3 regions of the Parageobacillus galactosidasius genome follow, and region 2 is predicted to be linked to each of the others. Evidence: riboswitches for the same ligand, from Rfam matches in the RefSeq annotation. Region 2 holds a riboswitch; each other region holds the start of a gene.

Region 1 (3,276 bases), 690 kb from region 2:
CAAAACAACTTCTTTAGTTTGTCTTTATCCTAACGATTCCGAAATTTATTTACACTGCGGGCTAGTTCATGATTCGATGGGATTGGAAAAAGAAGCAGTTGAATTTTGTGAGAAAGCGGTTCGTTTAGGACTGAAAGAAGAAAATCTAAAAGATGCATTCGTTTGTTTAGGCAGCACTTACCGCGTTTTAGGTAATTATTACGAAAAGTCGTTGGAAGTGTTAACAGAAGTACGAAAACTGTTTCCTGATTATAGGCCGGTCTAAATATAATATTTGAAACGATATTCAGAAGCGATGGAAATTATGTTAAACGACTGATGATGAAGGATTACATAACTACCAGAAAGCTTTAGAGTATTATGCGGACCATTTAAGAGTGATAAAGGGAATGTATTTTTATTTATGTATTGTTGATGAATCGATGTTTTTGGATTCTGAAGAAGGATATTGGCTGTATAAAGAGGAAGGTATACGATATAAAAATAGTAAAAAAGCGCTAAAAAAACGTAATACCTGTTATTTTTAGCGCGTATATCGCAATATCAACACGGTCATACTATAGATAGATACACCGCTTAAATACGTTGGCAGTTACGGCAAAAATATGTTATGCCTATGGGAAAATACGTTTGATTTAGCGGTATTTTTTGCGGTAATGATAACGTGAATATCATTGGGCTATAGCCAAGCGGTAAGGCAACGGACTTTGACTCCGTGATGCGCTGGTTCGAATCCAGCTAGCCCAGTCTCTAACAGGCAAGCAATGTCGCTTGTCTGTTTTTTTGTTGAAAAAGAAGGAGTTTTGACAAAGGATGTCAAATATAAGACATGGCAAGGAGGAGATTGTGATGAAAACAGCTGATTTATGCGATGAATTTTTAAGTGAATTGCAAGTATGCCAGCTGCCGATGCAATCTTACGGCGGCAAAGCGGAATTTTCCGGACCGATCGCGACGGTCGATGTATTTGAAGATAATGTGCTCGTTCGTGAGGCGCTCGAAACTGTTCCAGCGGGCACCGTATTGGTCGTAGACGGAAAAGGTTCGCGAAATTGCGCGCTGCTCGGAGACCGTCTTGTCCAGATCGCTTGTGAGCGCGGGCTTGCCGGGGTGATTATTCACGGATGCATTCGCGATTCCGCAGAAATCGCCAATATGCCGCTTGGGGTGATGGCGATTGGCACTTGCCCGGTGAAAAGCAAAAAAGAAGGAAAGGGAAAACGGGACGTTGCGCTCGAATTTGGCGGCGTTCGTTGGGAACCAGGCGCCTATGTGTACGCTGATCAAGACGGGATTGTATTGGCGAAAACGGACTTATTGAAAAAAAGTGGTTGACGATATTTGAAAATTTGTACTACTATTAATAACAGAAATGTTCTTTGAAAAATCGACATTATATGCCAAACAAATAAGGTGCCTTTCTCATTAGAGAATAGGCTTAAAAGGGAAGTACGGTGAAAATCCGTCACGGTACCCGCCACTGTGATGGGGAGCTTTGTTGCATCATGTCACTGAAGGAAACTTCGGGAAGGCGCAATAAAGCGATGATCCTAAGTCAGGAGACCTGCCTTATTTGTTCGGACGGATACCTACGGGATTATAGGTAGACGTGCGGGAGAATGGTATACTTTTTTTGATATATTTGTATGCATTTTTCTGCACCTCTGCGTATAGAGGTGCTTTTTATTTTGCAAAAAAGGAGAGACACAACATGACAACATGGAACTTAATCGGAATGAAACATCATGTGCTGATTTGCAATGGAGGCAGCTGCATGCGTAAAGGGGGAGAAGAAGTAACGCTTGCCATCCGCGAAGAAATCGCGATGCTGGAGTTAGATGGCATTGTACATACGACGCGGACTCGCTGCAATGGCCGTTGCCAAGACGCGTGTGTAGTCATCGTTTACCCTGAAGGCGTATGGTACAACGGTGTGACGCCGGAAAAAGCAAGGGAGCTTGTGCGAAGGCATTTGCGAGATGGGGAATGGTTGGAAGAAACGATAACGTACCGTTATGAAGAGAAGCAAGGATTGATGATGTCAAAACAATCAAACGCCCCTCTAGGAATCTCGAAATTATGTAAAGCAACGGGAGGAACGAAAGCATGAAAAAATGGAAAGTCGCCCTTTTCCTTTGCGGTTTAGTCGTCTATTTTACGTTTACCGGCAGCACATCGGCATTTGCGATGCATATTATGGAAGGATTTTTGCCAGTTGGATGGGTGATTTTTTGGTGGCTAGTGTTTTTGCCGTTTTTTATCATCGGTATGCGTTCACTAATTCGGATTACACGCGAGCATCCGGAACTAAAGCTGCTCATTGCGCTGTCGGGGGCATTTACGTTTGTGCTGTCCGCCTTAAAAATTCCATCCGTTACTGGGAGCAGCTCACATCCAACGGGGGTGGGGCTCGGTGCGGTGCTGTTTGGTCCATGGACGATGGTGGTGATGGGCAGCATCGTATTGCTGTTTCAAGCGTTATTGCTGGCACATGGTGGATTGACAACATTAGGGGCGAATGCCGTGTCCATGGCGGTCATTGGCCCGATTGTGGCGTACAGCATTTATCGTTTCGGGAAAAAGTGGAATATACCGAGGCGCTGGACGATTTTTTTCGCTGCATTTTTCTCTGATTTGGCCACATATGTTGTCACCTCATTGCAATTAGCGCTGGCGTTCCCGGATGCGACAGGTGGGGTTTTCGCTTCGTTTGCCAAATTTGCCGGCATTTTTGCTGTTACGCAAATACCACTGGCGATTACAGAAGGGCTGCTTACGGTCGTCGTTTGGAATTTCTTATCCACTTACAGCAGCCAGGAACTAAACCAGTTAGAGAGGGGAGTGTAATATGAAGAGAAGTCTTTTTCTTCTTGCTATTGCTGTTTTACTGGTAGTGGCACCGTTATTGTTCATTCATCACTCTGATTTTGGCGGCACGGATGGCCAGGCGGAAAAAATGATTCAAAAGATCGCTCCTCATTATCAACCTTGGATGGAAACCATATTCGAGCCGCCGGGCGGAGAGGTGGAAACGTTGCTGTTTTCTGTGCAGGCGGCAGTCGGGGCTGGAATTATTGGCTACATTATCGGTGTCTATAAAGGCCGGGAGAACCGAAGAGAGGAATCAAAATGATCCGGCAGTTTGACACCATCGCTTACGATAACCGCCTGCGGACAATACGTCCCGAACAAAAAGTGATATTTGCGTTTCTATTATTAATGATGGCCATGATAGGGAGCTGGAAAACACAAGTAATGATAACGATTTGGCTTGCC
Region 2 (3,276 bases):
GTCACAAGGCCAAATATAATGCTGACAATAGGAAGCGTAAATGTACCAAATAACGGTAATTGAATACCGAAGAAAATGACAAAAACAGCACCGACAGAAGCACCTGACGACACGCCGAGCGTATACGGATCGGCAAGCGCATTTTTTAACAGCCCTTGAAACGCAGCTCCCGCGACCGCCAGCGACGCCCCGACAAGAAACGCAAGCACAACGCGTGGAAGGCGGATCGCCATCACGATTTGCACGAGATCATCGGGAACATCGCCGGGCAACGGCAACCCAAACGAGATCGAAAAAATAATCTTGATAATAGTAGAAAAGGGAATCGATAGAGAACCTATCGATATCCCCAGCAAGAGCGAAGTAATAACGACCGTTATTGCAACTGCATACATCCATATATTACTTAAAAATATCCGGGTAAATTGTTTTTGCAAGTTCCTCTACTCCTTCGATCAAACGTGGACCTGGACGGCTTACTAAGTCTGTATTTACATCATACACCCGTTTGTTTTTCACCGCCGGGACATCTTTCCAAGCAGGACGGTCCAACACTTGCTTCGCTCCGCCGTATGTTGTAATAATGACATCCGGCTTGTACGCGACCGCTTTTTCTTCCGTAACCATCGGCCACCCTTCTAAATCACCGGCGACATTTTTCGCGGAGATCGCCTGGAGCATCTCATCAATAAACGTTCCTTTTCCAGCAGTATAAATTTCTGGAGCTGGTGATATTTCGACCCATACTTTTGCTTGATCTTCCTCTTTAATTTGCTTTGCTTTTTCTTTTATAGCTTCTAATTTTGTTTTCATATTTTGGATGATTTCTTGTGCTTTGTCCGCAGTTCCTGTCGCTTTGCCAATTAATTCGATTGAATGATATACATCATCAAACGTTTTCGCGTCATAGACAACCAATACAGCAATACCCGCATCTCTTAATTGCTGAAGCCCATCTTTCGAGTTATGTGCGCTAGACGCATGGGCAAGTACTAAATCTGGCTTCAACGAAATAACTTTTTCTACATTAAACTCTAAGCCGCCTATTTTTTCCTTATTTTTTACATCTTCCGGATAGTTATCAAAATCGCTGACGCCAACGATTTTGTCTCCTAATCCCAACGCATAGGCAATCTCTGTGTTGCTTGGAATTAAGGAAACGATTTTTTTTGGCTCAGACTGTATCGTTACATCCTCGCCTAATCCATCTTTTACCGTTACCGGAAACGCCGCTTGTTCCGTTTTCGGTTCTTCTTTTTTTGCAGGCTCTTTGTTTGTGTTCTCTCCATTACATCCAAACAAGAAGCCAAATGTAAGGATGAATACGAGCAACATGACATACTGTTTCCATTTTTTCATTTTTTGTTCCCCCTTCTTTATGTAAAATAAAAAAACTCATTCCTAACTCGGAATGAGCGAGAAACGGCAATATGTATACACGAAGGCAGCCACCGTTGCCGTTTCCTCATCTCACCCCCCGAAGATAGGAAACTATAAGCGAACAAGGCAGGTCTACTGACTCATGCTTCATCCTACTCTGAACCTTCCCATACGGCAAACGGCGCTTGCCATTCCACCGTACAGTGGCGATTTCATTTCGTCAGCATTTACAGTTGCGGGGACAGTTCTGGACTTTCACCAGATTCCCTATTAAGCCATTAGGAGCGAATCGCTCCATTCGGCACCTTGCCGCTATTGTATAAAATTGTCGAACAATTGACAGTTATAATATTAAAGGAAGAAAGATCGTTTGGCAATAAAAAATTCAAAGTTTCAATGTTTTCAATTCATTAAAACCCCCGAACTTTTAGCGATTCGGGGGTTACAATGCAATTAATTATTAATATACCGTTCAAACACAAAGCCGAAGTCTTTCACCGTATATTTTGTTTTCGCGTCAACGAGCCATTGAAACGCAAGTTCATTCACCGCTTTGAAATCGGCAACGAAATTATTTGTGTCACTTTTCACTTGCCCGAATACGTTTGCCGTCAATTCCAAACTTTTATGCGCGTACTCGAGCTTCGTTTTGTTTTCATGGCAAAGCTCAGAGATGGCGAGCAGCGATTTATATAAATCTTTTAGTTCTTCTAAATGCCTTTTATGGACGTCAATCGAATAGGCATGGGCGCCGATTTTAAACTTAATCTCCACGTCTAAATCGACCGTGCCTGCCGTTTCGAGCGACACATCGGAAATCGTATGTTTGTAATAATCATAGCGGCGCAATACGCGTTTTTTGCTTGTTGCGCTCGTGCCATCCAAATGAATAAGCGCTTTATTGGTAAAGCAATACTCATCCGATTTCGATTTAATTAAGAAATAAATCTTTTCCCCATCTTCATGCATCACGTAATCATCGGCATCGACTTTATCATAGTTTTCCGGTTTAATAACCGAGCCGATATCGCTTAATCCAAGCACATCGGCGGCTACTTTTCCAAACATCGTGCAGCTCCTCTCCTTATTTAAAAAATGGTAATTACTTTTATTGTATCATGAGTAAACGGAATATCCCTAAAATTTTTCTATTTTTTGAAGAATAGTGAAACTTTTCATGCTATAATAAACGCATCACTAGTTGGAAAGGATAGATGCCTTATGTTTCGCATTCGTCCAACTTGTTCTGTTTGCAACAAAACAATTGAAAAAAATGAACCGATTTATGTTCATATGAGATATCCGGCATACAGAGGAATGGTAGAAATCAAGGCATTCCTCCAACAGGAAGGCAAAATCATTTGCGAAGATTGCTTCCAACAAAAAACGAAGAAGGAATAATCATCCTTCTTCGTAACAGCTCTATCATGACACAATCAATATATGTTCACTATCTCAATGGGGATCTTGCCATGCGAATATACGTATGACGTTTGCCGCGAATGGCGATGGAATACGTCATAATGTTTTCCGGAATGGCGATTCCGTGATAGCCGGCGTCACCGATATGGTATAAATCTGCTCCTGCCATTTTGCTTGCAAGCGCGATTTGACGAATCGTATTCTCATCCGCCCCTTCTTGGCTTGTACCGATCGTAAGCATAACAAGCGCCCCATGTTCATGTGCAACCCGAACAAGCTGTTCTGTTTTGTCTAATGTCACTCCCGGTACGGTTCCTGGGGCCGGCATAAGAACGACGTCAGCACCGGCACGAATAAAACGCACAACGACTTCTTCGGATACAATGCCTTCTCCCGTTTCGTTGGCAACGCCTGCTGCGTGCATTTTCCCCGCGATAATAAGACCGTCTTCTCCCAAAACAGATCGCGCTGTTT
Region 3 (3,276 bases), on a different contig from region 2:
GCCTTTTTCCTCATCATAAAAGTCTTCCAAACTAAATCCCATCACTTTGCGCACTTCATGGGGGTCAAACAAGTACCAATCGCCGCGTTTTTCTACTTGCTCCATAAATAAATCTGGGATGCAGACGCCCGTAAATAAATCATGTGTTCTCATTCGTTCATCGCCATTATTTAATTTTGCGTCCAAAAAAGCGAAAATGTCTTTATGCCAAACATCCAAATAAACGGAAATCGCACCTTTGCGCTGCCCTAATTGGTCGACGCTGACGGCGGTGTTATTAAGCTGCTTCATCCATGGAATCACTCCGGACGAAACGCCTTTAAACCCCCTGATATCGCTGCCTCGGCTTCTGATTTTGCCGAGATAGACGCCGATTCCGCCGCCGGATTTGGAAAGGTTGGCGATGTCTGTGTTGCTGTCGTAAATGCCTTGCAAGCTGTCATCGACGGTATCGATAAAGCAGCTTGAAAGTTGTCCGTAGCTTTTTCCGGCATTTGCTAACGTTGGCGTGGCGACGGTCATATATAAGTTGCTTAGCGCCCAATACGCTTCTTGAATGAACGTAAACCGGCGATGTTTCGGTTCTTTCGCCATTAACGTCATTGCGATGATAAGGAAGCGCTCCTGCGGCAGTTCGTACAAGTTGCGGTCGTAGTCGCGGGCGAGGTAGCGGTCCGCGAGCGTGCGAAGGCCGATATATGTAAACAACTTATCTTTATCTGGATCAATAAGTTTTCCAAGCTCATTGATTTCTTCTTTTGAGTAATCATCAAGAAGAGAGCGATCGTACACGCCTTTAGAAACAAGCGTTGTAATCAACTCGTACAAGCTGCCGTAGCGTTGTTTTGCGTCATATCCGCGTTGTTTGGCCGCTTCTTTGTATAGCTTTTGCAAATAGATGCGAGCGCAGACAAACGTCCATTCTGGTTCTGTCTCACTAATATAGGAAAGGCCTTCAAGTATTAAGTAATTCGTGATTTGTTCCGCAGAAAGCGCATCTTTGCTTTCGATGATGCGGATGATGCGTTCCATATAGCCGTCAGTCTGTAGATGCGGGTAGTCTTTTGTTATATCGCGGATAAAGGAAATAAGACGTTCGCGAGAAAATGGTTTAGTTTGCCCGTTTTCTGAAGTAATAATGATAGTGTTCGCCTGTAGTCCCATCAGTTTCTCCTCCTTGTTTCCATAAAAAAATCCACTCGGGTCGAGTGGACGAAACGACAGTATAAAAAAGGCAAGAGAAGCCCTTTCCAACCATCGTTTCATCTTCTCGCTCCCCGGAGAACATGAAACGCAAACAAGCAAGGCAGGTCTCCTGACTCGTGCTTCATCCTACTCTGGATCCTTCCCGTATGTGCGCCCGAGCGAGCTTTCACATACAGTGGATGTTCCATTTCGTCCACACATACAGTTGCGGGGGCAGTTCTGGATTCTCACCAGATTCCCTATTAAGTCCGGATGGACACCATTGCTTGCGGTTTTCATACTATATTTAGTTGTGGTTTTAGATATATGACACAATATATAGTGTTTTTGTTGCTGATGGTACAAGCATATAATAAAACGATGGAAAATTCAACTACTTTTTATACAGACATGAAAAAATGAGAAATGCTTTTCAAATAGGAAAGCATTTCTCATTTCCGAGAAGTCTGAAATTTTAGCAACAAAAATTGAAGCAACAATCCAATGCATACCCCTGGAATGACAAAAAGCATCGGAAGCCAAATAGGACCGAAAACGATTTCGAAAATTTTAATATGTGCGGAATACATAAGAGCGATCGTGACGAAATAGGCAGAGAACACATAGGGAAGAAAGGAGTAGGGGGACTGTCCACCTCCCGCATCTTTTACCGCATCCCACATGGCGTAAAAGTATAAACATGGATAGAACATTAACCATTGGAAATCAACGACATCAATCGCTTCTTTGTTGTTCCCTAAAAAGCTTAATCGAATTGCTTCATTGAATCGCGATTGTACGTTAATGAGAAATTCCAACAAAATAAACAAAGTGCCTTTGAAGTATTTTTTATTGAGAAGTTGGCCCAATCCAGGCAATGCAATGCTCCACATTAACTGTTCTATTGCCTTCACGTTTCCTAACCCTTTGCTTTGTGTTGTTTGTTGTTGCAATCGAAAAAAGAAGATATAATCATTGCGCAAAAAACTCATGATTATCTTCTTAATATTACATTTTTAACAAATAAAACTACTTTATACTTTTTGGAATAATAAAACAGTTATCCAAAATTCAACAAATTAATATTAGGCAGGAATGTTCAGAGTAAAAAAGATATGGTGATAAAACGACTATAAAAATATTTATCCTTATAATATTTAGAAAATATTCTTTGAATTTTTCAGAATAGTTAATATAATATTATTAAAACAACAAAGGGGGAAAAGACGTGAAAGGATTAAAATCGGTCTTGCTTTGGGGGCTTATTTCCGCTCTTGGGGCGGCAGGGTTTGCCGTTCTTGCATTGAACCGCGGCGAGACGGTAAATGCGATTTGGCTGATTGTCGCGGCTGTCTGTACGTATGCGGTAGCATACCGTTTTTATAGTAAATTTATCGCTCGCAAAGTATTTGAACTTGATGACAGTCGCAAAACGCCTGCGGAAGTGTTTAATGATGGAAAAGATTATGTGCCGACAAACAAATGGGTATTATTCGGCCATCATTTTGCGGCGATCGCTGGCGCCGGACCGCTTGTCGGACCGATTTTAGCAGCGCAAATGGGATATTTGCCTGGCACGCTTTGGATTATTATCGGCGTTGTTTTAGGCGGTGCTGTCCAAGATTTTATTATTTTATTTGCGTCTATGCGGCGCAATGGCAAATCGCTTGGCGAAATGGTGAAGGAAGAAATTGGCCCGGTTACAGGGTTCATTGCATCGCTTGGTATTTTAGGAATCATGATTATTTTATTAGCTGTTTTAGCATTGGTAGTAGTAAAAGCGCTTGTAGGAAGCCCTTGGGGAATGTTTACTATTGCCGCAACGATTCCAATTGCGATTTTGATGGGAGTTTACATGCGCTTTATTCGTCCAGGGCGTGTGGCGGAAGCGTCATTAATGGGATTTATTCTGCTTCTTGTTTCTCTTGTCGCTGGACAATATGTGGCGGAGCACCCGACATTAGCGAAAATCTTTACATTGAAAGGTGAAACGATCGCGATTTTAATGATTGCTTACGGATTTGTCGCATCTGCTTTGCCGGTGTGGCTGCTGCTTGCGCCGCGCGACTATTTGAGTACGTTCTTAAAAAT

The links. Region 2 has a riboswitch for cobalamin ahead of B9L23_RS13715 (ABC transporter substrate-binding protein). Riboswitches for the same ligand answer to the same signal wherever they lie in the genome.
Region 1: another riboswitch for cobalamin. It lies ahead of B9L23_RS10000 ((2Fe-2S) ferredoxin domain-containing protein); the one in region 2 lies ahead of B9L23_RS13715 (ABC transporter substrate-binding protein).
Region 3: another riboswitch for cobalamin. It lies ahead of B9L23_RS03540 (ribonucleoside-diphosphate reductase subunit alpha); the one in region 2 lies ahead of B9L23_RS13715 (ABC transporter substrate-binding protein).

The regions. Positions count from the first base shown of each region.
Region 1 covers NZ_NDYL01000002.1:141,959-145,234, forward strand. The annotation lists gene B9L23_RS21365 (hypothetical protein) at 1-17, shown strand, start outside; gene B9L23_RS09985 (tetratricopeptide repeat protein) at 44-265, shown strand; tRNA gene B9L23_RS09990 (tRNA-Gln) at 676-747, shown strand; gene rraA (ribonuclease E activity regulator RraA) at 850-1,335, shown strand; cobalamin riboswitch at 1,395-1,586, shown strand; gene B9L23_RS10000 ((2Fe-2S) ferredoxin domain-containing protein) at 1,712-2,110, shown strand; gene B9L23_RS10005 (energy-coupling factor ABC transporter permease) at 2,107-2,847, shown strand; gene B9L23_RS10010 (energy-coupling factor ABC transporter substrate-binding protein) at 2,849-3,133, shown strand; gene cbiQ (cobalt ECF transporter T component CbiQ) at 3,130-3,276, shown strand, end outside.
Region 2 covers NZ_NDYL01000002.1:834,686-837,961, forward strand. The annotation lists gene B9L23_RS13710 (FecCD family ABC transporter permease) at 1-437, opposite strand, end outside; gene B9L23_RS13715 (ABC transporter substrate-binding protein) at 403-1,359, opposite strand; cobalamin riboswitch at 1,489-1,703, opposite strand; gene B9L23_RS13720 (PH domain-containing protein) at 1,834-2,448, opposite strand; gene B9L23_RS13725 (Fe3+ hydroxamate ABC transporter substrate-binding protein) at 2,602-2,781, shown strand; gene B9L23_RS13730 (DUF7916 family protein) at 2,831-3,276, opposite strand, start outside.
Region 3 covers NZ_NDYL01000001.1:650,615-653,890, forward strand. The annotation lists gene B9L23_RS03540 (ribonucleoside-diphosphate reductase subunit alpha) at 1-1,164, opposite strand, end outside; cobalamin riboswitch at 1,289-1,486, opposite strand; gene B9L23_RS03545 (hypothetical protein) at 1,638-2,099, opposite strand; gene B9L23_RS03550 (carbon starvation CstA family protein) at 2,414-3,276, shown strand, end outside.